3 linked regions of the Bosea sp. 685 genome follow. The protein of the gene in region 3 interacts with the protein of the main gene of each other region in a pairwise test. Links are inferred from orthologs where the notes say so. Each region holds a gene or a part of one and is shown on either strand. Other genes may lie near its edges.

Region 1 (9,819 bases), on a different replicon or contig from region 3:
AGGCTCTCGCCCAGACGGGTTTCCTCTATGGCGGCAACGCGGCCTATATCGAGGATCTCTACGCCCGCTATCAGGCCGATCCGAAATCGGTCGACGAGCAGTGGCAGGGTTTCTTCGCCGGGCTGAAGGATGAAGGCTCGGCCATCATCCAGAACGCCAAGGGCGCGTCCTGGACCAAGCCGAACTGGCCGGTCCATGCCAATGGCGAGCTGGTCTCGGCGCTCGACGGCAACTGGGCCGTGGTCGAGAAGGTCGTCTCCGACAAGCTCGGCGCCAAGGCCAAGGCCGCCGGCGCCGCCTTGAGCGCGTCTGACGTGCAGCAGGCGACGCGCGATTCCGTGCGCGCCATCATGCTGATCCGTGCCTACCGCATGCGCGGCCATCTCCACGCCAAGCTCGATCCGCTTGGCATCGAGCAGGCCCGCGATCCCGAGGAGTTCTCGCCGGCCGCCTTTGGTTTCACCGAGGCTGATCTCGACCGCAAGATCTTCATCGATAACGTGCTCGGCATGGAGTTCGCCACGATCCGCGAGATGACCGCGATCCTGCAGCGGACCTATTGCAGCACGGTCGGCATCGAGTTCATGCATATCTCCGATCCGGAGCAGAAGGCATGGCTGCAGGAGCGGATCGAGGGCCCCGACAAGGAGATCGCCTTCACCCGCGAGGGCAAGAAGGCGATCCTGAACAAGCTCGTCGAGGCCGAGGGCTTCGAGAAGTTCATCGACCTGAAATACACCGGCACCAAGCGTTTCGGCCTCGATGGGGCTGAATCGCTGATCCCGGCGCTGGAGCAGATCATCAAGCGCGGCGGCGCGCTCGGCGTGCGTGACATCGTCTTCGGCATGTCCCATCGCGGCCGCCTCAACGTGCTGACCCAGGTCCTGGGCAAGCCGCATCGCGCGCTCTTCCACGAGTTCAAGGGCGGCTCCTTCGCGCCTGACGACGTCGAGGGTTCGGGCGACGTCAAGTACCATCTCGGCGCCTCCAGCGACCGCGAGTTCGACGGCAACAATGTCCACGTCTCGCTGACCGCCAATCCGTCGCATCTGGAGATCGTCGACCCCGTCGTGCTCGGCAAGGTCCGCGCCAAGCAGGACCAGTTCGGCGATGTCGTCGAGCGCTCGAAGGTGCTGCCGCTCCTGCTGCATGGCGATGCCGCCTTCGCCGGCCAGGGCGTGGTGGCGGAATGCCTGGGCCTGTCCGGTCTGAAGGGCCATCGCACCGGCGGCTCCGTGCATTTCATCGTCAACAACCAGATCGGTTTCACGACCTATCCGCGCTATTCGCGCTCCTCGCCCTATCCGTCCGATGTGGCGAAGATGGTCGAGGCTCCGGTCTTCCATGTGAATGGCGACGATCCCGAAGCCGTCGTCTTCGCCGCCAAGATCGCGATCGAGTTCCGGCAGAAATTCCACAAGCCGGTCGTGGTCGACATGTTCTGCTATCGCCGCTTCGGCCATAATGAGGGCGACGAGCCGGGCTTCACCCAGCCGCTGATGTACCGCAAGATCCGCGGCCACAAGACGACGCTTGAGCTCTACTCCGCCAAGCTCGAGGCCGAGGGCGTGATCCAACCCGGTGAGGTCGACGAGGCGCGCGCTGCCTGGAAGGCCAAGCTCGAGATCGAGTTCGATGCGGGCCAGGCCTTCAAGCCGAACAAGGCCGACTGGCTCGATGGCCGCTGGGCCGGCATGAAGGCGATCCGCGCCGACGAGGACGATCCGCGTCGCGGCGCGACCGGCGTTCCCGCCGCCGTGCTCAAGGAGATCACCGAGAAGGTCACGGCGACTCCGCCCGGCTTCAACGTCCACAAGACGATCCAGCGCTTCCTCGACAACCGCCGCAAGGCGGTCGAGACCGGGCAGGGTATCGATTGGGCGACGGCGGAGGCGCTGGCCTTCGGCTCGCTGCTGCTCGACGGCAATCCGGTCCGGCTCTCGGGCCAGGATTGCGAGCGCGGCACCTTCAGCCAACGCCATTCCGTGCTGATCGACCAGGAGACCGAGGGTCGTCACACCTCGCTGAACCACATCCGCGAGGGTCAGTCGCGCTACGAGGTCATCAACTCGATGCTCTCGGAAGAGGCGGTGCTCGGCTTCGAATACGGCTACACGCTGTCGGAGCCGAATGCGCTGACCTGCTGGGAAGCGCAGTTCGGCGACTTCGCCAATGGCGCGCAGGTGCTGTTCGACCAGTTCATCTCGTCGGGCGAGCGCAAATGGCTGCGCATGTCGGGCCTCGTCTGCCTGCTGCCGCATGGCTATGAGGGCCAGGGGCCTGAGCATTCCTCGGCCCGCCTGGAGCGCTTCCTGCAGATGTGCGCGGAAGACAACATGCAGGTGGCGAACTGCTCGACGCCGGCGAGCTATTTCCACATCCTGCGCCGCCAGCTGAAGCGCGATTTCCGCAAGCCGCTGATCCTGATGACGCCGAAGTCGCTGCTGCGCCACAAGCGCTGCGTCTCCGACCTCGCCGAGCTCGCCGAGGGCTCGACCTTCCATCGCGTGCTGCATGACGATGCCGAGCGCGGCCGCTCGACCACCAAGCTGGTCAAGGACGCCAAGATCCGCCGCGTCGTGCTGTGCTCGGGCAAGGTCTATTTCGACCTGCTGGAGGAGCGCGAGAAGCGCGGTATCGAGGACGTCTATCTGATGCGCGTCGAGCAGCTCTATCCGTTCCCGCTGAAGTCGCTGGCGCAGGAGCTGGCGCGCTTCAAGGGCGCCGACGTGGTCTGGTGCCAGGAGGAGCCGAAGAACATGGGCTCCTGGACCTTCGTCGAGCCCTATCTCGAATGGGTGCTGGGCCATGCCGGGGTGAAGTCGAAGCGGCCGCGTTATGTCGGGCGCCCGGCTTCGGCGGCAACCGCGACCGGCCTGATGTCCAAGCACCTCGCACAGCTCAACGCGTTCCTGGACGAAGCCTTCGCGGCCTGACACCAGTAGCGCCCATCACGACACGCCAGACAAAGACACCAACAGAGGCCTGACATGGCGACCGAAATCCGCGTACCCACCCTCGGCGAATCCGTTTCCGAGGCCACGATCGGCAAGTGGTTCAAGAAGCCTGGCGACGCAGTGAAGGCCGACGAGCCTTTGGTCGAGCTGGAGACCGACAAGGTCACGCTCGAGGTCAACGCGCCGGCGGCCGGCGTGCTCGGCGAGATCGTCGCCAAGGAAGGCGACACGGTCGGCGTCAGCGCGCTGCTCGGCATGATCACGGCTGGCGACGGCAAGGCCGCCGCTCCGGCTCCTGCCGCGGCTGCTCCTGCTGCCGAGGCGTCCAAGCCTGCCGCCGCTGCTGCGCCTGTCGCCGCGACGAAGGCCGCCGATTCAGGCCCTGCCGTCAGCCGTCTCGCGGCCGAGAGCGGTGTCGACCCGGCGAATGTCGCAGCGACCGGCAAGGATGGCCGCGTCACCAAGGGCGACATGCTGGCGGCGATCGCAGCGGGGTCCGCGGCGCCGGCTCCTGCGCCTGCCGCCCCGGCTGCGCCGATCCAGCTTCGCGCCCCGTCGGCTCCCGACGATGCTTCGCGCGAAGAGCGCGTCAAGATGACCAAGCTACGCCAGACCATCGCGCGCCGCCTCAAGGAAGCTCAGTCGACGGCGGCGATGCTGACCACCTTCAACGAGGTGGACATGTCGGCGGTGATGGCGCTGCGCAACCAGTACAAGGACGTGTTTGAGAAGAAGCATGGCGTGAAGCTCGGCTTCATGGGCTTCTTCGTGAAGGCCTGCGTGCAGGCGCTGAAGGAGATCCCCTCCGTCAATGCCGAGATCGACGGCACCGACATCGTCTACAAGAACTATTACCACATCGCGGTCGCGGTCGGCACCGATAAGGGCCTGGTCGTGCCGGTGGTGCGCGACGCCGACCAGCTCTCGATCGCGGGTGTCGAGAAGGCGATCGGCGTGCTCGGCAAGAAGGCGCGCGACGGCGCCCTCAAGATCGAGGACATGCAGGGCGGCACCTTCACCATCTCGAATGGCGGCGTCTACGGCTCGCTGATGTCGACGCCGATTCTGAACGCGCCGCAATCGGCGATCCTGGGCATGCACAAGATCCAGGAGCGCCCGATGGTCGTCGGCGGCCAGATCGTGGCGCGCCCGATGATGTATCTGGCGGTCTCCTACGACCACCGCATCATCGACGGCAAGGAGGCTGTGACCTTCCTCGTCCGCATCAAGGAAGCGCTGGAGGATCCGGCGCGTCTCGTGCTGGATCTCTGAGGACCTTTGCCATGCGGGATGGCGCAGCGATGGCGATCCTGATCGTCGCGAGCGTCATTCTGCTGCTGCTTTATCTCGCCGTGCAGGTGAGGTCCGTTACCCGCGAACGGGGCTCGGCCTGGAACACCGGGGCGCGCGACGAGGGCAGTCAGCCCATCGGGGTTTTCGCGGGGCGGGCCGACCGGGCCTTCCGCAATTATCTCGAAACATTCCCCGCCTTCGGGCTTCTGGCGCTGCTGCTGATCGTCTTGCAGCGCGCGGATGGAATTGGCGTCGCCGGCGCGTTGCTCTGGCTGGCGGCACGCGTGATCTACCTGCCTCTCTACCTCGCCGGCGTGCCCTATCTACGCACCGCGGTCTGGATCGCATCCATCGTCGGACTCCTGCTGATGGCGGTCCGTGCGGTCAGCTGAACTGGAAGGAGACGTTCATGTCCTCCGTCACGGATAGGCTCGCGCGCTGCGCGCCGCTGCTCCTTTCCCGATCCCTCGCCTGAATCCATCGAGAGAAATTAAATGTCCTACGATCTCGTCGTCATCGGAACCGGCCCCGGCGGCTATGTCGCAGCCATTCGCGCCGCCCAGCTCGGCCTCAAGGTCGCCGTGGTGGAGAAGCGCAAGACCCATGGCGGCACCTGTCTGAATGTCGGCTGCATCCCCTCCAAGGCGCTGCTGCATGCCTCCGAGATGTTCGAGGAGGCGAGCCACACCTTCCCGAGCCTCGGCGTCGTCGTCGGCACGCCCAAGCTCGATCTCAAGCAGATGCTGGTCCACAAGCAGGAGACGGTCGACGCCAACGTCAACGGCGTCGCCTTCCTTCTGAAGAAGAACAAGATCGAGCCCTTCCACGGCACGGCCTCGATCCCGGCGGCCGGCAAGGTCGTCGTCACCGCCGAGGACGGCAAGACGCAGGAACTCGAGACCAAGGCCATCGTCATCGCGACAGGCTCGGAATCCACCAACCTGCCGGGCGTGAGCGTCGATGAGAAGGCCGTCGTGACCTCGACCGGCGCGCTTGAGCTGACCGCGGTTCCCAAGGAATTGGTCGTGGTCGGTGCCGGCGTGATCGGGCTCGAGATTGGCTCGGTCTGGAGCCGTCTCGGCGCCAAGGTCACCGTGGTCGAGTATCTCGACCGCATCCTGCCCGGCATGGATGGCGAGATCGCCAAGCAGTTCCAGCGCATCCTGGAGAAGCAGGGCTTCACCTTCCAGCTCAGCGCCAAGGTCACCAAGGTCGAGACGGCCAAGAAGGGTGCGACCGTCACGGTCGAGCCCGCGGCGGGCGGCGAGGCCAAGACACTTTCGGCCGATATCGTGCTGGTCGCGATCGGCCGCCGCCCGAACACCGACGGGCTCGGCCTGGAAGCGGCCGGCGTCGCGACCGAGCGTGGCCGCGTCATCATCGACGATCATTTCAAGACCAATGTCGCCGGCATCTACGCCATCGGCGACGTGGTGCGCGGCCCGATGCTCGCCCATAAGGCCGAGGATGAGGGCATGGCGGTTGCCGAGATCATTGCCGGCAAGGCCGGCCATGTGAATTACGATGCCATTCCCGGCATCGTCTACACGGCTCCCGAGGTCGCCGCGATCGGCAAGACCGAGGAAGAGCTCAAGGCCGCGGGCGTCGCCTACAAGGTCGGCAAGTTCCCCTTCACGGCCAATGGCCGGGCGCGCGCCATGCGCCATACCGAGGGTTTCGTGAAGTTCCTGGCGGATGCCGCGACCGACCGCGTGCTCGGCTGCCACATCATCGGCCCCCATGCCGGCGACCTGATCGCCGAGGTCACGGTGCTGATGGAGTTCGGCGGCTCGGCCGAGGACCTCGCCCGCACCTGCCATGCGCATCCGACGCTGGCCGAGGCGGTCAAGGAAGCCGCCCTCGCCGTGGACAAGCGTCAGATCCATATGTGAGGGGCGGTGGTCATTCGCTTCCGGCCCTGTTTGGTGTAAAATATGGGCATGAACCGTGATCGAGCCACCGCCGAATTGGTCTGCCGTGCCAAAACCTTGCGCGATCGTGGCGCACAGGCTGCGTTCGTCTATGGCTCGACTGCTCGCAACGAGGCGAGAGACGACAGCGACATCGATATTTTCATCGACATCGAGCCCGGCCGGAAATTCTCTCTGCTCGATCTCGTGGGAATGCAGCGCTTTCTTACGGAGGAACTCGGCGTTGCCGTCGATCTGACGACGCGATCGAGCCTGCATCCCAAGCTCCGGGCGCAGATCGAACGGGAAGCGATCCGAGTCTTCTGATGGCGCGTCGAAGCGACGTCGTCATCGAGGAGATTCTCGACGCAATCATGCTCATTGAGCAGGAGCTTGTCGGCCATACCCAAGCATCCTTTGCGACAGCGCTCTTTCTGCAGCGGGGAACGGAGCGGTCGCTCGAGATCATTTCCGAAGCCGTGCGCCATCTTCCGGACGCACTGCTTGAAATGCGACCGGAGATTGCTTGGAGTGACGTCCGCTCGATCGGTAACAGGATCAGGCATGAGTATTGGCGCGTCGACCCGGCGCTGATCTGGTCAATTGTTATGGACGACCTGCCCGCTCTACGCGCCGCGGTCGAGGATCTGCTCCGGCGCTCGCGCGCCTGAGACTTATCCCCGCCTTGCCCTGAACGCCGTCAGCGTGTTGCGCAGCAGGCAGGCGATCGTCATCGGGCCGACACCGCCGGGCACCGGGGTGATCGCGCCGGCGACGCTGATCGCTTCGGCGAAATCGACATCGCCGACCAGCTTGCCGTCGGGCGTGCGGTTGATGCCGACATCGATCACGGTCGCGCCGGGCTTGATCCAGTCGCCCCTGACGAAATGCGGCCGGCCGACCGCGGCCACCACGATATCGGCGCGGCGCACCACGGCGGCGAGGTCGCGCGTGCGGGAATGGGCGATCGTCACCGTGCAATCGGCCTGCAGCAGCAATTGCGCCACGGGGCGGCCGACGAGCTCGGAACGGCCGATCACGACGGCCTCCAGCCCCGCAAGCGTCGGCAGCACCTGCCGCAGCAGCAGCATGCAGCCGAGCGGCGTGCAGGGCACGAGGCCGTTCTTGCCGCCGGCGAGCTTGCCGGCATTGATTGGGTGCAGGCCGTCGACATCCTTGGCGGGGTCGATGGCATCGATGATCGTGCCGGTGTCGATATGCTTGGGCAGCGGCAATTGCACCAGGATGCCGTCGACCGCATCGTCGGCGTTCAGGCTGGCGATCTTGGCCAGGAGTTCGGCTTCGCTGGTCTCCGTGGGCAGGCGATGTGCGACCGAGTTCATGCCGATCTCGGCGGCGAGCTTTTCCTTCGAGGCGACATAGACCCGGCTTGCCGGATCCTCGCCGACGAGCACGACATGCAGGCCGGGAACGAGGCCACGCTCCGCCTTGATCGCCGTGACCTCGCGGCCGATCTCGGCCCTGAGCGCGGCGGCCGCCGCCTTGCCATCGATGATGCGCGCCTGATCCGGCATGGTCTGACAATCCTCGTCTCGTCCGCGAGCCGTTCTCATGCGCGATCGGCCCGGCGGCGACAAGCCCGGATGCGACGCCGGCTTGGTTGCACGCGTCATCGCGGGCCGGTATCGATCGCTGTGTCGGGATGCAAGGCCGTGCGGGAGAGGTGACGACGTGACCAGCGGTTTTGCTTGCCTGCCCAGCACAGCCTCCTTTCGCCTGAGCAATGCCCGCGCGCCGCTCTGCCTGCTCGACGGCGCTTCGTTCGCGGCCGATCGCGACGGGCTGGCAAAGGTCGATATCGGCATCGAGCATGGCCGTATCGCCTCGATCCTGCCGGCGGGAACCGAACCGCTGGAGGCAGGCGCAAGCTTCGATCTCGATGGCGGCATCGTGCTGCCACGCCTCGTCGACTGCCATGTCCATCTCGACAAGGGCCATATCTGGCCGCGCCGGCGCAACCCGGACGGCAGCTTCATGGGCGCGTTGAGCAATGTCCTGATCGACCGCGAGGCAAACTGGTCGGCGGTGGACGTGCGGACCCGGATGGAGTTCGGCCTGCGTTGCGCGCTCAGTCATGGCACGGCGGCGATGCGGACGCATCTCGACTCGCTCGGCAAGCAGATCGGCATCTCCTGGCCGGTCTTCGCCGAACTCAGGGCGGAATGGGCCGGTCGCATCGCGCTGCAGGCATCGCCGCTGTTCGGCATCCAGCTCGCGCTCGAGCCCGAGCATATGCGGGCGGTGACGGCAGCCGTGAAGACGCATGGCGACGGCATCTTCGGCTGCGTCAGCTATATGATCCCGCAGCTCGATGCTGCGCTCGACATCGTCTTCCGCACGGCGATCGAGAACGGCTTCGACCTCGATTTCCATGTCGACGAGACCAATGACCCTGAGGCGCGTTCGCTGGAGAACATCGCGGATGCCGCGATCCGCCATGGCTTCACCGGGAAGATCCTGTGCGGGCATTGCTGCTCGCTTGCCGTGCAGCAGCCCGATGACGAGGCGCGCATCATCGCCAAGGTCAAGGAGGCGGGGATCAGCGTGGTCTCGCTGCCGATGTGCAACATGTATTTGCAGGACCGTGCAGTCGGCCGCACGCCGCGCTGGCGCGGGGTCACGGCGCTGCATGAATTGAAGGCGGCGGGCGTGCCGGTGATGATCGCCTCCGACAACACCCGCGACCCGTTCTATGCCTATGGCGACCTCGACCTGATCGAGGTGCTGCGCGAAGGCACGCGCATCCTCCAGTTCGATCACTCCGGAACCGATTGGGCGAATGCGGTGGCGCGGACGCCGGCCGCGATCATGGGCGCGACTGGCGCCGGCGTGCTCTCGCCCGGCGGAGCGGCCGACCTGATCCTGACCCGCGCCCGCGACTGGACCGAGTTCTTCGCCCGTCCGCAGACCGACCGGACCGTGCTGGTACAAGGCCGCGCGATCGACACGACGCTGCCGGACCATCGCGAGCTCGATCATCTGATGGGGAGCGCGCATTCGTGATGCCGTGCCGTTTGTCTCTCCCGCGCCGTCATCCCGGGCTTGTCCCGGGATCCATCGGAGGCCGCTCCGCTCTACGATGGATCCCGGAGCTCCGCTTCGCTGCGTCCGGGATGACGATGCGGGTTTGGGTCGGTCAGAGTCAGGCTGAGTGGGGCAAGAGCGCATGACCGCCCGCTACGACATCGCCGGGTTGAAGGCCCGCCTCGGCGGCATCCGCAGCGAGGACAACCCGGCGCTGGTGAAGCAGAAGAGCCGCGACTTCTTCTGGTACTCACCGGTGCTGAAGCGCCAGCTCGACCATGTCACGGCCGACATCGTGGTGTCCCCGACAAGCGAGGCGGAGGTGCTGGAGGTGCTTGCCGCCGCGCATGTGCTGGGCATTCCGGTGACGCCGCGTGGCACGGGGACGGGCAATTACGGCCAGGCCATGCCGCTCTCGGGCGGCGTGCTGCTCGATCTCTCCGGCTTCAACAAGGTCAAGGCGATCGCACCCGGTCGCTATATCGCCGAGCCCGGTGCGATCATGGCGCGGATCGATGACGAGACGCGCAAGCATTCGCGCCAGGAACTCAGGCTCCACCCCTCGACGTACCAGACCGCCTCGATCGGCGGCTTCATCGCCGGCGGTTCGGGTG
Region 2 (9,884 bases), on a different replicon or contig from region 3:
CCTGTTTCAGCGCGGCATAAGCGCTGTCGACGAGGCTCGGCGCCCGGTCATTCGCCTGATCGATCGCCTTCAACCCAGCCTGCATTCCGCCCTCCGATCCCGATAGCGTACCATCTTCCATGGAAGCTGCAATGCAATGTTGACTCGCAGGCTGCTTGAGCCGCAAAGACTGCTTGAGCCGCAAGGCCTGCGGCTCACATCGGATCGGAGGCAGCATCATGAAGACCTACAGGATCGCGGCGATCCCCGGAGACGGCATCGGCGTCGAGGTCATCGCGGCCGGCGTCGAGGTGCTGCAGGCCCTGGCCGGACGCGATGGCTCCTTCGATTTCGCCTTCGACCATTTCGACTGGGGCTCGGATTACTACAAGCGCACCGGGCTGATGATGCCGGAAGATGGCCGCGAGCAGATCAAGGGCCATGACGCGATCTTCTTCGGCGCGGTCGGCGCGCCCGACGTGCCCGACCATGTCACGCTCTGGGGGCTGAGGCTCGCGATCTGCCAACCCTTCGACCAATACGCCAATGTCCGGCCGACCCGCGTGCTGCCCGGCATCACGTCGCCGCTGCGCTCGGTATCCGGCCCGGAACTCGACTGGGTGATCGTGCGCGAAAATTCGGAGGGCGAATATGCCGGCGTCGGCGGGCGCGTGCACAAGGGCTTCCCGGAGGAGGTCGCGACCGATGTCTCGATGATGACGCGCTCGGGCGTCGCCCGCATCATCCGCTATGCCTTTCGCCTCGCCCGGTCCCGGCCGCGCAAGCTGCTGACCGTCGTCACCAAATCGAACGCCCAGCGCCACGCCATGGTGATGTGGGATGAGATCGCCGCCGAGGTCGCGGCCGAGTTTCCCGATGTAACCTGGGACAAGATGCTGGTCGACGCCATGACCATGCGCATGGTGATCAAGCCGCAGAGCATCGACACCATCGTCGCGACCAACCTCCACGCCGATATTCTATCGGATCTGGCCGCCGCGCTCGCCGGCTCTCTCGGCATCGCGCCGACCGCCAACCTCAACCCCGAGCGCGCCTTCCCCTCGATGTTCGAGCCGATCCATGGTTCGGCCTTCGACATCGCAGGCCAAGGTATCGCCAACCCGATCGGCACCTTCTGGACCGCGACGATGATGCTCGACCATCTCGGCGAGCCGGCCGCCTCGGCGAGGCTGATGCGCGCGATCGAGCGCGTCACGGCCGATGCGAGCTTCCACACGCCAGATCTTGGGGGCAAAGCGACGACGCGACAGGTCACCGACGCGGTCATTGCCGCGATTGCCGGCGACAACGCCTGAGGTCAAAGGCCGCCAGCCGGGGAACGACGGCCAGGGACTACGACATCGTGACCATGTTTGAGATCGCGCCGGGCTGAATTCCGCGCCATAATCGCCATATTGCTCGTCGAACGAGTAGGGGCGATGGATCGAGCCTCGCGACGAAAGGAAGACGGATATGGGCCTGATGAGCATGTTCGGCAGCGAGACTGCGCAAGCCGAGACTTTCGAGGTCACGCTGACCGACGCTGAATGGCGGGCGAAGCTCAGCCCCGAACAGTACCGCGTGCTGCGCGGCCATGGCACCGAGCGCGCCGGCTCCTGCGCCTTGAACTATGAGAAGCGCGCTGGAACCTTCGTCTGCGCCGGTTGCGGCAACCCGCTGTTCAAGGCCGGCACCAAATTCGAAAGCGGCACCGGTTGGCCGAGCTTCGACCAGCCGCTGGAAGGCGCGGTCGGTACGACCGAGGACGGCAGCTTCATGATGACGCGCACCGAGGTGCATTGCTCCCGCTGCGGCGGCCATCTCGGCCACGTCTTCCCCGACGGCCCGCCCCCGACAGGCTTGCGCTACTGCATGAACGGCGTCGCGATGGATTTCGTGCCGGCGGAGGGTTAGCGCGCTCAGCCGTCATGGTCGGGCTTGTCCCGGCCATCCACGTCTTCGCTAGTCGAGGCGCGTGTTCAAGACGTGGATGCTCGCCACAAGGGCGAGCATGACGGGACAATGTCACCCCAGCGCCGGCACCGCCCGCCGCGCCAGAGCCGCCGCATCCACGCCCGTCGGCAGATCACCGAAATGCCCCGACCAGCCGCCGTCCAGCCGGCTGGCGACAAAGGCGTCGGCAACAGCGGGCGCGGCATGGCGCAGCAGCAGCGAGGCTTGCAGCAACAGCGCCAATCGCTCGACCAGCCGGCGCGCCTGGCCCTCGTGCCGGACGAGTTCAGGCAGCGCGCTGTCCAGCGCGGCGAGCGCCGCGTCATAACGCCGATCCGCGCCCTTGGCGGCGCGCAATTCGTCCCGCAGTGCCGGCAGCGCACCTGGCTCCCGTTCCAATGAGCGCAGCACATCGAGGCAGATGACGTTGCCCGAACCCTCCCAGATCGAGTTCAGCGGCGCCTCGCGATAGTGCCGCGCCATCGCGTGCTCCTCGATGAAGCCGTTGCCGCCATGGCATTCCAGCGCCTCGACGAGGACGGCGGGCGTGCGCTTCGCGACCCAGTATTTCGCGATCGGCGCACCGATCCGCGCGAGCAAGCGCTCGCTCTGCGAAGTCTCCTGCCGGTCCACCGCCGCAAACAGCCGAAAGGCGAGCCAGGCCGCGGCTTCGGCCTCGATGGCGAGATCGGCGAGGACGTTCTGCATGATCGGCTGGTCGATCAGCGCCCGCTGGAAAGCGTGCCGGTGCGCGCAGTGATGCGCGGCCTGCGCCACCGCCTGCCGCATCAACCCGGCGGAAGCCGCGGCAATGTCGAGCCGCGTGTTGTGGTTCATCGCAAGCCCGGTCCGCAGGCCCCGCCCCGGCTCGCCGAGCATGTGCCCGATCGCGCCGCGAAACTCGATCTCCGAGGAAGCGTTGGAGCGGTTGCCGCATTTCTCCTTGAGCCGCTGGATCGCGATGCCGTTGCGCTCGCCCGAGGGCAGCCAGCCCGCCACGACGAAGCAGGAGACACCCTCAACGGTGCGCGCCAGCGTCAGGAAGACGTCGGAATGCGGAACGGAGAAGAACCATTTCTGTCCGAACAGCGAATGCGTGCCGTCGCCATTGTCCCTGGCGAGCGTCTGCGTCTGGCGCAGATCCGAGCCGCCTTGCGTCTCCGTCATTGCCATGCCGACGGTCGCACCGGTCTTGGTCGCAGCCGGCCCCTGCCGGCTGTCATAGGCGTTGGAGGTGATGAGCGCGCCCCACTCCGCCCAGCGCGCCGCATCCTGCCTCAGGACCGGGATCGCCGAATAGGTCATGCTGACCGGGCAGCAGACCCCGCTTTCCGCGCCGTACCAGAGATATTGCAGCGCCGCGCGCGCGACCTGCGCGCCCGGTCCCGGACGGTTCCAGCACAGGGCATGCGTCTCCTGGCCGATGGTCAGGCCCATCAGCTCTTGCCAGGCCGGGTGGAAGGCGATCTGGTCGATGCGGTTGCCGAAGCGGTCATGCGTGCGCGCCTCCGGCGTGAAGCGGTTGGCGAGCCGCGCCAGCTCCTGCACCTGGGCGGAGCCGACACAGCGCCCGGTCTCGTGCAGGCGGTTGGCGGCCCAATCCGCGTCGAAGACGGTGATCACCGCCCGCAGCACCGGATCGGCCGCGAAGGCGTCGTAATCGGCCAAGGGCGGGGCCTGGTTCGTGACCTCATAGGTGGAATAGCGGGGACCGGGGTCCATGCTCATCGGCACGCATCCTGACTACGGATTCGACGGTGCATTCAACGCCCATCCGTCTTGTCCAGCAATCCGCCGCACAACACCCTATATTGACGCCAGAACGAATCACGATCGAGCGCTGCGCCCCTTGTCCGACCACAACGCCACCTCCGCCCCTTTGCCCCGCCCCGGCGGCTTGGCCTCACGCGCCGCGGCTGCGCCTGCGGCCGGCTATCTCGCTGGCCTCAACCCGGAGCAGCGCCTCGCCGTCGAGGCGACGGACGGCCCCGTGCTCGTGCTGGCCGGCGCCGGCACCGGCAAGACGCGCGTGCTGACCACCCGCATCGCCCATCTCATCGCGACCAACCGTGCCTACCCCTCGCAAATCCTGTCGGTGACCTTCACCAACAAGGCGGCGCGCGAGATGAAGGAGCGCATCGCCCATCTCGTCGGCCCGGTCGCCGAGGGCATGCCGTGGCTGGGCACCTTCCACTCGATCTCGGCCAAGCTGCTGCGCCGCCATGCCGAACTGCTCGGCCTGCGCTCGGATTTCACCATCCTCGACACCGATGACCAGATCCGCCTGATGAAGCAGGTGATCGCCGCCGCCGATATCGATGAGAAGCGCTGGCCCGGCCGCATGCTGGCGGGCTTCATCGATAGCTGGAAGAACCGTGGCCTCGCCCCCAAGGACGTCCCGCCCGGCGAGGCCGCCGTCTTCGCCAATGGCAAGGGCGGCGCGCTCTACCTCGCTTATCAGGAGCGCTTGAAGACGCTGAACGCCGTCGATTTCGGCGACCTCTTGCTGCACTGCCTAACGCTGTTTCGCGACAATCCCGACGTGCTCGCAACCTATCACGAGCGCTTCCGCTACATCCTGGTCGACGAGTATCAGGACACCAACACGGCCCAGTATCTTTGGCTGCGCCTGCTCGCCCAGGGCCGGCGCAACATCGCCTGCGTCGGCGACGACGACCAGTCGATCTATGGCTGGCGCGGCGCCGAGGTCGACAACATTCTGCGCTTCGAGCACGATTTTCCCGGTGCGACCGTGGTCCGGCTGGAGCGCAATTACCGCTCGACCGGGCATATTCTCGCCACCGCCTCAAAACTAATCGCCCGCAATGAGGGCCGGCTCGGCAAGACGCTGCGTACCGAGGATGTCGAGGGCGAGAAGGTCACCATCACCGGCGCCTGGGACAGCCAGGAAGAGGCCAGGCTGATCGGCGACGAGATCGAGAGCCTGCAGCGCAACGGCCATAACCTCTCCGAGATCGCGATCCTGGTACGCATCTCGGCGCAGATGCGCGAGATCGAGGATCGTTTCGTCCATCTCGGCCTGCCCTATCGCGTCATCGGCGGCCCGCGCTTCTATGAGCGCGCCGAAATCCGCGACGCCATGGCCTATCTGCGCTGCGTCGTCTCGCCAACCGACGACCTCGCCTTCGAGCGCATCGTCAATGTGCCCAAGCGCGGGCTCGGCGACGCCACCATCCAGATCCTGCACAACCACGCCCGCGCATCCCAGGTCTCGCTGCTGCAATCGGCCCGCATGGTGGTCGAGAGCGACGAGTTGAAGCCCAAGGCCAGAACCGCCTTGCGCGAACTGGTCGAGGCCTTCGGCCGTTGGTCGGCCAGGGCCGAGCACATGCCGCAAGGCGAGCTCGCCGAGCTCGTGCTGGAAGAGTCGGGCTATACCGAGATGTGGCAGAAGGACCGCTCGGCCGATGCCGCCGGCCGGCTCGAAAACCTCAAGGAGCTCGTCCGCTCGCTCGACGAATTCCCCGACCTGCCGGCCTTCCTCGAGCATGTCTCGCTGGTGATGGACGCTGATTCCGGCGAAACCGCCGAGCGCGTCTCGATCATGACCCTGCACGGCGCCAAGGGGTTGGAGTTCGACACCGTCTTCCTGCCCGGCTGGGAGGAAGGGCTCTTCCCCAATCAGCGCGCGCTTGACGAGAGCGGTCGCGCCGGCCTGGAGGAGGAGCGCCGCCTCGCCCATGTCGGCCTGACCCGGGCCCGCAAGCGGCTCAAGCTCTATTTTGCCTCGAACCGCCGCATCCACGGCCTCTGGCAATCGAGCCTGCCCAGCCGCTTCATCGACGAATTGCCGGAAGAGCATGTCGAGGTCGTCCAGGCCGCCTCCAATTACAGCCAGGGCGGCTATGGCGCCTCGCGCTTCGACCGCATGGAGAGCTTCGGCTCCAGCTACAACACGCCGGGCTGGCAGCGCGCCCAGGAAAACAAGGCCAAGGCCGGCTCAGGCAGCGGCTCGGGCTTCTCCGACAGCGGCGGACGCGGCTTCGGCTCGGGCGGTTTCGGCGGCGGCCGGCAGCGCGGCCCGATGCTGATCGAAGGCGAGCTCACCGCCAAATCGACCGGCACATCGGCCTATGACGCCGGCGCCCGCGTCTTCCACGTCAAATTCGGCCCCGGCTCCGTCGCCAGCGTCGACGGCAACAAGCTGACCGTCGATTTCGACAAGGCTGGGCGGAAGATGGTGCTGGATAGTTTCGTGCAGAAGGCGGGGTGAGCGGCTGCGTTTACCGGGAATGTCGTCGCGTTATGATCGGCTGACGGAGGCTCCGCCATGCATCATAAACGCAAACGCCCCAAGAGCGCCCGCGCGGGGTGCCTGCTCTGCAAGCCGCACAAGGCCAATGGTTGCTGCGCCGACCACAAGAACATGCGCCATGGCAATCGTCGCCGCTACGAAGGAGGCCGCGATCAATTGCGCTGCGAGGGTTTTGCAGCCCGCTGATCGCGTTCGTTCCTACTCCGCCTCATGGCAGCAGACACAAAGCTTGTTGCCGTCCGGATCGCGGACATAAGCCCCGTAATAATTCGCGTGATAATGCGGCCTCAGGCCCGGCTGCCCTTCGCAGGTCCCGCCATGCGCCAGGGCCGCGGCATGGCAGCGATCGACGATCGCGCGGCTCATTGCCAGCAGGGCGATCATCTGGCCGTTGCCCGGATCGGCCGCCGCACCATCGAAGGGCGTTCCCACGAAGAAGTACGGGCGCGGCGCATCGCGCGGCTGCCAGGCCGCCAGGGGCTTGGCGCGATCGCAGAACCAGAGCTTGTGGCCGAGCGCCTCGAACAGCGCCGCATGGAAGCGAAAGGCCTTCTCGAAATCATTCGTGCTCAAGACGATATGCGACAGCACAACCCACCTCGCTTCTGCACCCGGCTCCGAACGACAATCTAGCGCACACCACTTATCCTCGGAACCACCCGGTCGCACATCGCCTCACCGCCCCTCCCGCGCCTTGAACGCCGCCCGCGCCGCCTCCACCTGTGCGTAATAAGTCTCGGCCCAGACCCAGACTCCGCAGAACGCCGCCGTCAGCTCGCGGCCGAGCTCGGTCTGCGTATAGTCGACATGCGGCGGGATCACCGGATGGACCTTGCGCGTGATCAGCCCGTCGCATTCCATCTGGCGCACCGTCTTGGTCAGCATCTTCTGGCTGATGCCGCCGACGATCCGGCCGATCTGGGTGAAGCGCAGCGTGCCGTGCTCCTCCAGCGCCTCCAGGATCAGCATCGTCCATTTATCCGCAACCTGGGCGATCACGTCGCGCACCAGCGCCTCGACCGCCGGGCTGACCTCGGGATGGGAGAAACCGCCCTGCTCCTGCACGGCCGCGACCGCGTCGCGTATCGTCTGCATCCGACACTCTCCTTTTGGTGCCTATAGAACTTCTGGGTGCCTTCTTTCGTTTGGAGAGCATCGCGCCTAGCTCTTGCCCGCGCAACCACGAAAGGCGCACTCGCGAAAGGACTTGGCGATGAACATCACAGGCAACACCATCCTCATCACCGGCGGCGGCTCGGGCATCGGCCGCGCACTCGCCGAAGCGCTGCACGCCAGGGGCAACAAGGTCATCATCTCCGGCCGCCGCGAGCAATTGCTCGACGAGGTCACCGCGGCCAATCCGGGTATGGCGTCGATCGTGCTCGACATCCAGGACAAGGCGGACATAGCAGCCTTCGCTCGTGACGCCGCCGAGCGCTTCCCGGCGCTGAACGTCGTCATCAACAATGCCGGCATCATGAAGGACGAGGACGTCACCGCGACGGAAGACCACCTCGCCATCGCCGAGGAGACCATCGTCACCAACCTGCTCGGGCCGATCCGGCTGACCGCAGCCCTGCTGCCGCATCTGCTGAGCCAGCCGCAATCGACCGTGATGACCGTGAGCTCGGGATTGGCATTCGTGCCCATGGTGGCGACGCCGAGCTACAGCGCCACCAAGGCCGCGATACATTCCTATTCGATGGCGCTGCGGGCGCAGCTTGCGGGCACCTCGACCCAAGTCATCGAGCTTGCCCCGCCTTACGTCCAAACCGAGTTGCGCGGGCCCAAACAGGCGGTCGATCCCATGGCGATGCCGCTGGCCGATTTCATCACCGAGGTCATGACGATCCTGGAAACGCAAGCCGACGCCCACGAGGTCATCGTCGAACGCTGCAAGCCGCTACGCTTCGCCGCCGAGAACGGTAATCTCGCCGGCGTCTTCGCCATGCTGAACAGCCTGCATTGAGACGAGGAGCTCCGCGCGCCGCGCCGCATGACAAGCGGCGCGCGGGCTGCTATCGCGCTGCCATGCGTGAAGGTCTCCTGCCATCGACGGTCGCGACCGTCCTCGAACTCTCCACCAGCGGCGAGAAGGCGCGCGCGCTGACGGAACTTCTGGGCGAGGTCTTCGACCCGACCGAAACCGCGATCTCCGCCTTCGAGATCGAGAGCGGTGTCACCACGCTCTCGCTGAACGCGCCCTGGAAGGTCGAGATCTATTTCGCCACACACCCGGACGAAGACGCCGTACGCGACATGCTGCGGCCGATCGTCGGCGACGTCATCGACACGACGCCCTTCATGACCGTGAACCAGCAGGATTGGGTCGCGGCCAGTCTCGATGGCCTCAAGCCCGTGCGCGCCGGCCGCGTCCTTGTCCATGGTGAGCATGATCGCGACGCGGTGCGCATCAACGATGTCGGCATCGAGATTCCAGCCGCGCTCGCCTTCGGCACCGGCCATCACGGCACCACGGCGGGCTGCCTCTTGGCGCTCGACGCCGAACTGAAGCAGCGCCGGCCGCGCAACGCCATCGACGTCGGCACCGGCACCGGGATCCTGGCGCTGGCGCTGGCCAAGCAGATCAAGCGCAAGGTCGTCGCCGGCGATATCGACCTCGTCGCGGTCGAGGTTGCCGCGCATAATGCTCGCGTCAACCACGCCCCTCATGGCCTCGACCTCTATGTCGCGCCGGGCCTGCGCCATGCCAAGGCGAACCGGCCCGGCCATTTCGACCTCATCTTTGCCAATATCCTGGCCGGGCCGCTGAAGCGCCTGGCACCTTCGATCGCCCTGGCCCTCTCAGGCGACGGTACGGTGATCCTGTCGGGCCTGCTGGCGATGGATGTCGCCGGCGTCGTCTCGACCTACCGGCATCAGGGGCTCTATCTCGCCCGCCAGTCGCTGCGCGAGGGCTGGGCGACGCTGGTCATGAAAAAAGGCGGCGCAGCCCCCAGGCCACGCCGCCTTCGATAGATCAGGCAAACCACATCAAAGACCCGGAACGTCCCGGGAGCGATCCTTCGCCAGGCTGAGTCGCATGGCGTGGCGTTCGAGAACCGGAGCGGAGCGGACTTTTGTCCGTGAGCACCGGAAGCGCAGAACGCCGCGCCAGGCGGCCAGCATCGCGAAGGAGCGCGGGCTCAGAAGCCCATATGGCCGTATTTGGCTTCCGCCTCAGCCTGCATCGAGCGGGCATCGTGCCAGACAGCGGCGGTGAACTTGGCCGTGTCGATGGCCCACTCATAGACGTGCTTGACGATGGCGATCATGATCGTTGTCCGATGTTGCGCGGCGCGGCGCGAAGCCGGCGCGTGAGATCAGGGATTGCTGGGTTCAGCGATTGAAAGGCAGCTTGGCGTCGTTGCTGAGAGCGGTCTGCGGGAAACCGCCCAGAACGATCTCGGCCTCGTTGACCAAATAGGAACGCGCACGCAGCTCACGGGCGGCGGAACGACGGCGGCTCTCGACCAGCGCCGCAAAGAGCCGCTGCCAGAAGCTCGGGCTGCTCGGAGCGGCGGCCTCGGAAGCGGGCAGAACGGCGGTGTTGTTCATCACATAGGTCACAGGTCCATCTCCTCATTCAAACGAAGGACAGTCCCGGTCGCTTCCTCGTTCTCTTATGCGACTAAAGTGGACCTTCTTCGCACTTGCGAAAAGGGGCCTTCGCAGA
Region 3 (9,877 bases):
ATGTTTTATCATGGATGTCGTTCGAGCAATCCGCGCACATGCACCCCTTGGCTCAACTAAGGCTGCATCGCGCGCTCCACCCTGACTGGAAAGTCGAGCGTGGCGATGTGGAAGAGTGGGAGCGCAAGGCCAACCGGGCCCTGGCTGTTCTGGATGAGCGGTTGGGCCAGGTCGAGGAAGGGAATTGGTTGGCGACCGGGAGTCAGCCAAGCATCGCGGACATTGCCCTTTACCCCTACACTCGCATGGCGCGAATGGGCGGTATCGAGCTCGATGACAAGCCCAATGTATTGAGCTGGCTCAAGCGGATCGAGAGCTTGCCGGGGTACTCCGCGCTATTTCCTGGCAAAGCCGAATTGAATGAGAGCGTCGTCGAAAGCTGACACGCCGCCCTTGAGGAATGTGCCCGAACCGGACCGTCGGCCCTTTGGAGGGACGCGAAATCGGTCCATAATTCATACATCATCTGGAAGAGTGAGGTCGAAGACCATGTCGAGTGGAGCCACAGTTGAACGTGACGTCGAGGCCAACATGGTATCGCTTCCTCACGCCTGGCCGAGACCTGGTGCCAACCTGATCCTTGAAAATGATCGCGGTGCGGCTTGGGACATTAAGTTCACCCAGGGGCTTTACTCGAATTTCCACAAGCATCTGTATCATTATGCGGGCGTTGATCTGGCTTCCGCGGCATACGAGATCATAAACCCCGATGGTGGGTCCGAAATAAAAGTCTCTTTCCCGGGAAGGATGTGGATGCTTCCCAAGGGTCTCACTCATATGGAGAAGGGGATCTCGACGATCGGAAGGCATATCGTGATCGTTGATATAAAGGACGCCAGTCCGGTCGGCGATGGCCGCGGCGTCTTCGAGACGAACAAGATTTCGAATGTTGATTACAAGCTGGTGGGAGAGGACGTCTTTTACAAACAGTACGACGTCACCATCAATCCATCCTCAGATGTCAATTCGCCCCACTGGCCGAACGATACGTTCGTCGTTGCCGTCACGCCGGGACGGATCGTCCTAGATCATGGGCAGGACAACGTCCTCGACGTCGATGTCGGCGATGTACTGTTCTTGGAACGGGGAAAGAGCATTTCGCTCCGATCCGCCAATGGCGCGGTGCGATTGATGCTACTCGAATTGCTATAAAGGCTGGTCTTGCCAGTCGAGGGCGACCGGTCGTCTTCCAGGCATCACGGATGTCGCGCGCCGATTAAAAGTCCGTGGGCGCCGGGGAGGTGTGAAGGCCAACGTGAAGGATAGGCTGAAGCGTGTCGCGAGCCTGCCGCGTTGTTCGGCGTCAATGGCGGTGCAAACAAAATCGCGGCGGCTTTCCCATGGGGGAAGGCCCGCCGCCTTTTGCTACTTGAGCTCGACGAGCATCAATCGGGACGTCGCTTCCACCGCTTCCAGACTGCGAACGACGCCACCCTTGAGGAACGCGCCGACACCGGGCTTCAATTCGAGCAGTTCCGGCGGCTTGCCCGGCTCCGAAACCTTCAAGCGCCCGCCGTCGAGCACGCAAATGAAGATGTCCCGGGAATGGAAGGTCGCCTTCTCCGGCACGCTCGGTGACAGTGAGACGTCCCACTGTAGCAAGCGTGCGGTATCGTTCACCAGCTTGGCTTGAGTTCCAGCGTAACCTGACGGTTCGCCCGACTTGTTCTCATAGCCGGGCGACGGCCCATCCTTGAGATCGACGATCAGGATGTTGCGTCCCGGTGTGGTCAATCCCTTCTCCATGTGGGTTAGCCCCTTGGGCAGAATCCACATTTTTCCCCTTGGGCTGGCTACGGTGTGGGTCATGCCATCGGGGTTGGTCACAGTGAACGCCGAGGTGGTCAGTTCCACGCCGACGAACTCGAATTGATGCTTGTGCCAATGGGCACCGACACCTTCGGCGAAGTCGATGTTCCACATCGCTCCGCGGTCGTTCTCAAGGATCTTTTCAGCACCGCTTCTCGGCCAGGCGTGAGGCAGATCTATCGAGTTGCCGGGCACCGCCTGCGGCACCTGTGCCCAGCCTGGGATGGCGGGGCCGAGGACGATGGACGCGATCAGGGCTGCTGCGAGCTGTCGTTTCATTCGTTTCCTCCACTTTGCATTGCTCGATGCACTGCTTCCAAATTCGAACCCGACGGCGAAGCTTCAGCCGACCTTTCAATCGACCTCGATCACCACCTTGCCTTTCGACTTGCCACTCGAAACGTGCCGATGCGCATCCGCTGCCGTCTCCAACGTGAACCGTTCGGGATCGACGTGCGGACGCAGGAGCCCACGATCCGCCAGAGCCGCTATCTCGCGAAGAATACGGCCGTGCTTGTCGCGCCCCTCGCCCGAGAGCATGGGCAGCAGCATGAAGACGAGGTGCAGCGACAGAGCCTTTCCGTGCATCTGTCCAAGATCGACCGAGGCTCTGGAATTGGTCGTGGCGATGCGTCCGCCCACCGCAGCCGCCTCGAACGACTTGACGAGATTCTGGCCGCCTGCAGTGTCTACGATTGCATCAAACCCGCGACCACCGGTGATGCGCTGTACGAAGGACGCCACCGGATCGTTCTTGTAGTCAATGACGTTCGCGGCCCCGAATGACCGGGCCTTCTCGAAGTCGCGATCGGTGCCGACGCTCGCGGACACCACCGCACCGGCAATGGCGGCCAGTTGAACGGCGATGTGGCCCACGCCTCCAACGCCTCCTTGAACGAGTATTGCCTCCCCCTTCTTTGGGGCGATGCGCTCAATGGCCTCCCAGGCGGTGATGGAGACCAACGGGAGAGCAGCGGCTTCCCGGAACGTCAAGGCACGCGGTTTCGGCGCGATCAACCGCGCGTCGGCAGCAATGTACTCCGCGAGCGTACCACCGACGCCCTTCACCCCACCTGCACAGCCGTAGACTTCGTCGCCGACATTGAAATCGTCGACCCCGGTCCCGACCGCCTCGACGGTTCCGGCCAGGTCCGCGCCAAGGATCGCCGGAAGCTCGGGACCGATGGGGAGACCCTCTCGGATCTTGATGTCGACGGGATTGATCGAGGTGGCACGAATGCGGATGAGGACCTCTCCGGACCGGGCAGCCGGACGTTCGACATCTGCCAGCTGCAGCATCTCCGGTCCGCCGTAGGCTTTCAGAACTTGGGCGCGCATGCAGGAACCTCGTTTGTTGTCATGCCAGCTTGGGGCGCCCGAACGGGGACGCAAACGCATAGTTCAAATAATAGTCAGTCGTTTTTCGAATGGCGCCCATAAACACTGTAACGCACCAGATAAATTTAACTTTCAATCTAGGTAGCCCATTCTTCATGAGCAAAACGCATGGCCGAAGTGAGTTTTTGTTCATTGCGAATCGATCTAAGTCGGAATATCCTCGATTCCAAGTCTTTCGAATAACTCTTCAATGCTTGATATTCACGCCAGCTTTGATTGTTCCCCAGAGAAACCTTGGCGAGCGCCGATGTTTCCAACTTTGGCCGGCTCCTAGCGGAGGCCGGCCATTTTGTTGGAATACGCATGGGCGCATGCGACTGAGATCTACAGGAACCGCACCGAGCTTTTGGCGGGCATAGTGTTTGCGACGGGCGGAGCTCCCGGACGCCTCTAACCCGACATGGCGGCTTGGATGAAATGGCAATGCCAGACGCGGCATTGCCGATGCCCGATGCGCTCCTCTCGGGTGCCTTCCGCCGCTCGCGATCGTATCTCTAGACCCCGTGCGCGATGGCGACCATTTCGATTTCAACCCTGGCTCCGAGGGGTAGCGACGCCACGCCAATGGTCGTCCGCGCTGGGAACGGCTCGCGAAAATGGCTCGCATAGACCTCGTTCAGGGCTGGGAAATCGGCCATATCGACGAGGAAGACATTGCATTTGACGACGTCGTCAAAAGTCAGGTTCGCCGCGGCCAGGACGGCACCGAGGTTGCCGAGGCACTGACGCACCTGGTCTTTGATGTCTCCGACGACAAGCTTCCCCGTAGCACTGTCCAAAGGCGTCTGCCCCGACAGGAATACGACGTCCCCGCGCGCCCTGATGCCATGCGAATAGGGGCCGACGGCCGTGGCATCCGGGGCCGAAATTGCTTGCCGACTCATGACGAATTTCCTTCTTCAAATGGATACGTTCAGGGCCCAAGGCAGGCTCGCATTCCAAATTACTTCTTGGGTGACTTCGGCGGGAGATCCGTGCACGTCCCCAACATGGCCTCGGCGGCCATGCCGACCGTCTCGACAAAGGTCGGGTGCGGATGGATCGTCTTGCCGATATCATGGGCATCGGCGCCCATTTCGATGGCTAGGCAGACCTCGCCGATCAGGTCGCCTGCGCCCACGCCGACGATTCCCCCGCCGACGATCCGCCCGGTTTCCTTGGAAAAGAGCAGCTTGGTCATGCCGTAGTCCGCTCCGTTGGCGATCGCCCGGCCGGAAGCAGCCCAGGGGAAGCGACCGACCTCGATGGACAGGCCGGATGCCTTGGCGCTTTCTTCGGTTGCGCCGACCCAGGCGATCTCCGGGTCCAGATACGCGACCGACGGAACGACCATGGCATCGAGGGCCGCCTTCTCGCCGGCGACGACTTCGGCCGCCACATGCCCCTGGTGGACCGCTTTGTGAGCCAGCATGGGCTGGTCGGCGATGTCCCCGACCGCGTAGATATAAGGGACTGAAGTGCGCATCTGCTTGTCGATGCAGATGAACCCATTTTCGCACGCGATGCCGGCGGCGGCCAAATTCAGGGCGGCGGTGTTCGGTCGGCGGCCGGGAGCCTGCAGGATGAGATCGTATGTCCGTGGCGGGTGATCGCTCCCGGCAAAAACGGCCACAAGTCCTTCATCGGTCGCCGCCACCGACTCCAGGCGCGTCGACAGCATGAGGTGATCGAAACGGTGGGCATTCCGCTTCTGCCAGACCGCGACGAGATCCCGATCTGCGCCGGCCAACAGCCCGTCGAGCTGCTCCACAATGTCGATGCGGGCCCCCAACGAGCTATACACCGTCGCCATCTCTAGCCCGATGATCCCGCCGCCTATGACGAGCATCCTCTTCGGAATGAACGGAAGCTCAAGGGCTCCCGTCGAATCCACGATGCGGGAATCTTCCGGCAGGAAGGGCAAGTGGATCGGCGACGACCCCGCGGCAACAATGCAATTGGCGAAGCCGATTTGCCGCCGACTTCCGTCCGCGCCTTCGACATTCAGAGTGTTCGGATCGACGAAACTGGCCTTCCCGACGACGACATCGACCTTGCGCATCCGCGCCATCTGGGCGAGGCCATCGGTCAGCCGCCGGACTGTTTGTCCTTTCGAGCCCCTCAGCTTTTCGAGGTCGATCTGCGGCTCGGCGAACGTGATCCCATGGGAGGCCATCCGGCCTGCCTCCTCTACGACCGCCGCGACATGCAGCAAGGCCTTCGAGGGAATGCAGCCGACGTTCAGGCAAACGCCGCCGAGGGTGTCGTACTGCTCGATCAACGTGACCCGGAGGCCCAGGTCCGCGGCCCGAAACGCAGCCGAGTAACCGCCCGGACCGCCACCGATCACCACGAGGTCGAGGCGCTCGACGGTCTCATCTTTGACGGTCGGCGCAGCCTGTGGCTTCGCTGGCGCCGCCGCATTCCGTTGCTGGTCCTCGCTCGCGCGTTCCTCGATCATAGCGAGGGTCGACGACGTGCTGACGCGATCACCGACCTTGACGGCGAACGAAAGCAGCCGACCCGCGACCGGGGACGGGACCTCGATGGTCGCCTTGTCGCTTTCGATGGCCACCAACGGCTGGTCGACCGCGACCGCATCGCCCGGCTTCGCCAGGAACTCCGCCACCAAAACGTCCTTGTAGTCGCCCAGGTCGGGGACAAGCACTGTCGTAGCCATCGTCATCCTCAGAGCAGCGCGCGGCGGAAATCGCCCAGCAACCCGGCCACATGGCCGAGGAAGCGCGCGGCAGCCACGCCATCGACGACCCGGTGATCCCATGACAGGCTGATGGGCGTGATGAGCCGGGGCTCGAAGGCCGAGCCATTCCAGACCGCCTGCATCTGCGATCGGGCGGCTCCGAGGATCGCGACCTCGGGCGCATTGATGATCGGGGTGAAGCCGGCTCCTCCGATGCCGCCCAGGGACGAGACGGAAAACGACCCACCTTCCATGTCGGAAGGCGCCAGCTTTCCTTGGCGGGCCTTCTCCGAGAGCGTCGCCATCTCGTCGGCGATCTGGAGCAGCCCCTTCCTGTCGCAGTCACGGATGACCGGGACCATCAACCCCTTTGGGGTATCCACGGCAAAGCCGACATGCACGTATTTCTTTTTGACGAGGTGCGCCCCATCGAGCGAGCTGTTGAAGCGGGGGAACGCCGCAAGGGCGAGCGCCGACGCCTTCAGGAGGAACGCAACCATCGTGAGCTTCACGGGCGGGTTCCGCTTTTCGGCGTTGATGGCGAGACGGAACGCCTCCAGATCGGTGACGTCGGCGTTGTCGAAATTCGTGACATGCGGGATCGTCAGCCAATTGCGATGCAGGTTGGCTCCCGAGATCTGTTGAATGCGCGATAGCGGCTCGCGCTCGATCTCCCCATATTTGGAGAAGTCGATCGCAGGCATCGCCGGCAATGAGAGCCCCGAGGATGTCTGAGCGCTCGCGCTCTCCGGCGCGCTGAGGCGGTTTTTGACGAAGCCCTGGATGTCCTCCCGCAGGATCCGCCCCTTCGGTCCGCTCGCTGAGACCCGCGAGAGGTCGACGCCGAGCTCGCGCGCATAGCCTCGCACGGAAGGCGTGGCGTGTGCCGCCCGGCTCTGCCCGTGCACCTCATCAGGGCGTGCACCTACAATAGCGGCCTTGGCAGGCTCGGGAGGCGCCGCAGCCGCTGGAGGCGCCGGAGCAGGCACCGGCGCGGCAGAAGGCGCCGTCGGTGCGGGTGGCGCTTGCGCCTCTTCGACTTCCATGATGGCCACCGCGAGGCCCGTGGAGACCTTCGACCCGACCTCGACCAGGAGCTCGACGATCCTGCCGGCGAACGGGGCCGGGACCTCCAGCGTTGCCTTGTCGGATTCCAGCGTCATGATTGGCTGGTCGGCGCCGACGGCGTCGCCCAGGGAAACCAGAATCTCCACGACGGGAACGTCCTTGTAGTCGCCGATATCCGGCAACTCGATCGTCTTCCTTGCGCCCATGGCCGCGCTTTCCTTTATCGTTTCAGGGGCGCGAACTCAGCGCGACCAGGGCGGAGCCTCGATGGCATTCAGGCTGTACTTCGTGATGGCGGCCGCGACGGTCTCGGCATCGAGCTTGCCCTCTGCGGCGAGCGAGGACAGAGCCGCCACTGCGATGTGATGCCGATCCACTTCGAAGAAGTTGCGGAGAGCCTTTCGCGTGTCGCTGCGTCCGAAGCCGTCAGTGCCGAGGGCGATGAAGCGTGCTTCCACGTAGGACGCGATCAGCTGCGGATAGGCCCGCACGTAATCCGTGGCCGCGACGATGGGAGCGGCGCCGTCCAGCAGAGTTGCAACGTGGCTCTTCGGGGAGACTCCACCGCAGAATATCTGCTGCCGCTCGAGTTCGCGCGCCTCCCTGGCCAACTCGCTGAAGCTCGTGACGCTGAACGTGTCCGCGTCGATTTGCCAGTCGTTTTTCAAGAGCTCCGCGGCTGCCACCACTTCCGGAAGGATCGCGCCGGAGCCGAGAAGCCTCACCGCCGCGGCACCGCCGGACGGCCCGGACAGCTTGTACATCCCGCGGATGATGTCGCCTTCGATACCCGCCGGCATCGAGGGTTGCGCGTAGTTTTCGTTCATCGCTGTGACGTAGAAGAATTCGTCCGCACCCTCCTCCATCATCCGGCGGGCGCCGTGGTCGATGATGACGGCCATCTCATAGGCGTAGGCCGGATCGTAGGCGCGGCAGTTGGGCACCGTGGATGCGACCAGGTGACTGCTCCCGTCCTGATGCTGGAGGCCTTCGCCACCGAGTGTGGTGCGGCCCGCGGTGGCGCCGATCAGGAAGCCCCGCGCCCTCTGATCGGCTGCTGCCCAGATCAGATCGCCGATCCGCTGAAAGCCGAACATCGAGTAGTAGATATAGAACGGGAGCATTGGCTCGGCGTGAACGCTGTAGGACGTGGCAGCGGCGACCCAGGACGAGATCGCCCCGGCCTCGGTGATGCCCTCCTCAAGAAGCTGACCGTCCTTGGCCTCTTTGTAGTAGAGCATCGTTCCGGCATCTTCCGGCTCGTAAAGCTGACCCACGGGCGAGTAGATGCCGACCTGTCGGAAGAGGTTGTCCATGCCGAAGGTCCTGGCCTCGTCGGCGACGATCGGCACGATTCGGGGACCGAGCTCCTTGTTCTTCAGCAGGGTGCTGAACAGGCGAACGACCGCGACCGTCGTCGACATCTCCTTGCCGGCAGCACTCAACGCGAAATCGGCGTAGCTCTCGATGGCCGGGACGGCATACGTCCTAGCTGCGGACCGCCGAGTAGGCAGATAGCCGCCGAGCTGCTCGCGTCGGGATTTCAGGTAGGCGATCTCGGCGGAGTCGTCCGCCGGTTTCAGGAACTCTAGGTTCTCGACTTGCTCGTTTGAAAGCGGCAGCGAGAATTTGTCGCGGAAGGCGAGAAGGCCCTCGACGTCGAGCTTCTTTGCCTGATGCGAGGTCATCCTGGATTCGCCGGCCCGGCCCATGCCGTAGCCCTTCTTGGTCTTGGCCAGGATGACGGTGGGCCGCCCCTTGGTGTCTCTGGCCTTCTGAAAGGCGGCGAAGAGCTTCCGGAAATCGTGGCCGCCGCGCTTCAGTTGGTCCACGTCGTGGTCCGACATATGGGAAACGAGCTTCCGGACCTCCGGGTTTGCGTCGAAGAAATTTGCGACGTTGTATGCGCCGTCCTTGGCCCCGAGCGTTTGATACTGGCCGTCGACGGTTTCCGCGAAGCGCCGGAGCAGTTCGTGATTGGTGTCCCGAGCGAAGATCGCGTCCCATTCGGAGCCCCAGAGCACCTTGACGACGTTCCAGCCGGCACCCTTGAAGATGGACTCGAGCTCTTGGACGATCTGGCCATTGCCCCGGACGGGACCGTCGAGGCGCTGCAAGTTGCAGTTGATGATGAAGGTGAGGTTGTCGAGGTTCTCGCGCGCGGCAAGAGACAGCGCGGCGATGGACTCCGGCTCGTCCATCTCACCATCGCCGAACACGCCCCAGACGCGACGTCCATCGGTGTCGAGCAAGCCACGGTCCCGGAGATAGCGCATGAACCGGGCCTGATAGACCGAGCTGATGGGCCCGATCCCCATCGACCCCGTCGGGAACTGCCAGAAGTCGGGCATCAACCAAGGATGGGGATACGAGCACAGCCCCCCTCCCCCGATCTCCTGGCGGTAGCGAGCAAGATGATCGGCGGTCAGACGGCCTTCGAGGAAGGCCCGGGCGTAGACACCGGGTGCCGAGTGGGGCTGAAAGAACACGAGGTCGCCTTCGCCCTTCTCTCCGCCGCCGCGAAAGAAATGATTGAATCCGACCTCGAAGATCTCTGCGGCTGACGCATAGCTTGCGACGTGCCCCCCGAGCTCGCCATAGGCACGATTGGCACGCACGACCATCGCGAGCGCGTTCCATCGGATGATCGATGTGATCCGCTCCTCCATCGCGAGATCGCCAGGGAACGGAGGCTGTTTTTCCAGCGAGATCGTGTTGCGATAGGGCGAATAGGGCAGCGCATCGGATAGGACGCCCAACTCTCGGGCGCGACGCTCCAGCGCTGCGAGCACGAACCGAACGCGGTCGCTTCCTTCCTCGCGTGCCATGGCCTCGAGCGATCCCAGCCAATCCGAGGTCTCGCTCGGATCGACGTCGCCAGAGGTTGTGGAAAGTTCCCGACTGCTGCTCTCAGGCATTTTG

The links.
Region 1: the proteins of lpdA (region 3) and odhB interact in binary tests that used the Escherichia coli proteins (3 or more experiments, as listed by UniProt). The link is inferred for Bosea sp. 685 from one-to-one orthologs.
Region 2: the proteins of lpdA (region 3) and RMR04_RS09030 interact in binary tests that used the Escherichia coli proteins (3 or more experiments, as listed by UniProt). The link is inferred for Bosea sp. 685 from one-to-one orthologs.

The regions. Positions count from the first base shown.
Region 1 is NZ_CP134779.1:47,635-57,453, forward strand. Bases 2,175-5,109 are described here. They hold odhB (2-oxoglutarate dehydrogenase complex dihydrolipoyllysine-residue succinyltransferase), read left to right. Parts: upstream 2,175-2,990; coding sequence 2,991-4,229; downstream 4,230-5,109. Other genes in these bases: RMR04_RS01265 (2-oxoglutarate dehydrogenase E1 component), read left to right, coding at 2,175-2,936; RMR04_RS01275 (MAPEG family protein), read left to right, coding at 4,259-4,642; lpdA (dihydrolipoyl dehydrogenase), read left to right, coding at 4,745-5,109. Outside these bases: more of RMR04_RS01265, read left to right, coding at 1-2,174; more of lpdA, read left to right, coding at 5,110-6,142; RMR04_RS01285 (nucleotidyltransferase family protein), read left to right, coding at 6,191-6,487; RMR04_RS01290 (HepT-like ribonuclease domain-containing protein), read left to right, coding at 6,487-6,831; bifunctional methylenetetrahydrofolate dehydrogenase/methenyltetrahydrofolate cyclohydrolase FolD, read right to left, coding at 6,835-7,695; RMR04_RS01300 (cytosine deaminase), read left to right, coding at 7,853-9,184; RMR04_RS01305 (FAD-binding oxidoreductase), read left to right, coding at 9,348-9,819. UniProt on the Escherichia coli protein: E2 component of the 2-oxoglutarate dehydrogenase (OGDH) complex which catalyzes the second step in the conversion of 2-oxoglutarate to succinyl-CoA and CO(2).
Region 2 is NZ_CP134779.1:1,632,821-1,642,704, reverse strand. Bases 3,474-6,473 are described here. They hold RMR04_RS09030 (ATP-dependent helicase), read left to right. Parts: upstream 3,474-3,781; coding sequence 3,782-6,166; downstream 6,167-6,473. Other genes in these bases: RMR04_RS09020 (VOC family protein), read right to left, coding at 6,407-6,473; RMR04_RS09025 (hypothetical protein), read left to right, coding at 6,224-6,394; RMR04_RS09035 (acyl-CoA dehydrogenase family protein), read right to left, coding at 3,474-3,660. Outside these bases: RMR04_RS09050 (GntR family transcriptional regulator), read right to left, coding at 1-85; RMR04_RS09045 (tartrate dehydrogenase), read left to right, coding at 219-1,295; peptide-methionine (R)-S-oxide reductase MsrB, read left to right, coding at 1,462-1,893; more of RMR04_RS09035, read right to left, coding at 2,005-3,473; more of RMR04_RS09020, read right to left, coding at 6,474-6,781; RMR04_RS09015 (winged helix-turn-helix transcriptional regulator), read right to left, coding at 6,884-7,303; RMR04_RS09010 (SDR family oxidoreductase), read left to right, coding at 7,422-8,177; RMR04_RS09005 (50S ribosomal protein L11 methyltransferase), read left to right, coding at 8,240-9,187; RMR04_RS09000 (hypothetical protein), read right to left, coding at 9,355-9,483; RMR04_RS08995 (hypothetical protein), read right to left, coding at 9,548-9,778. UniProt on the Escherichia coli protein: A helicase with DNA-dependent ATPase activity. Unwinds DNA duplexes with 3'-5' polarity. Translocates on single-stranded DNA with 3'-5' polarity. Initiates unwinding more efficiently from a nicked substrate than double-stranded DNA.
Region 3 is NZ_CP134778.1:119,218-129,094, reverse strand. What follows is about bases 3,509-6,501. They hold lpdA (dihydrolipoyl dehydrogenase), read right to left. Parts: upstream 5,867-6,501; coding sequence 4,151-5,866; downstream 3,509-4,150. Other genes in these bases: aceF (dihydrolipoyllysine-residue acetyltransferase), read right to left, coding at 5,875-6,501; RMR04_RS00625 (RidA family protein), read right to left, coding at 3,702-4,091. Also shown: RMR04_RS00645 (glutathione S-transferase family protein), read left to right, coding at 1-383; RMR04_RS00640 (hypothetical protein), read left to right, coding at 490-1,152; RMR04_RS00635 (cupin domain-containing protein), read right to left, coding at 1,366-2,088; RMR04_RS00630 (zinc-dependent alcohol dehydrogenase family protein), read right to left, coding at 2,164-3,147; more of aceF, read right to left, coding at 6,502-7,161; mdeB (alpha-ketoglutarate dehydrogenase), read right to left, coding at 7,198-9,873. UniProt on the Escherichia coli protein: Lipoamide dehydrogenase is a component of the glycine cleavage system as well as of the alpha-ketoacid dehydrogenase complexes.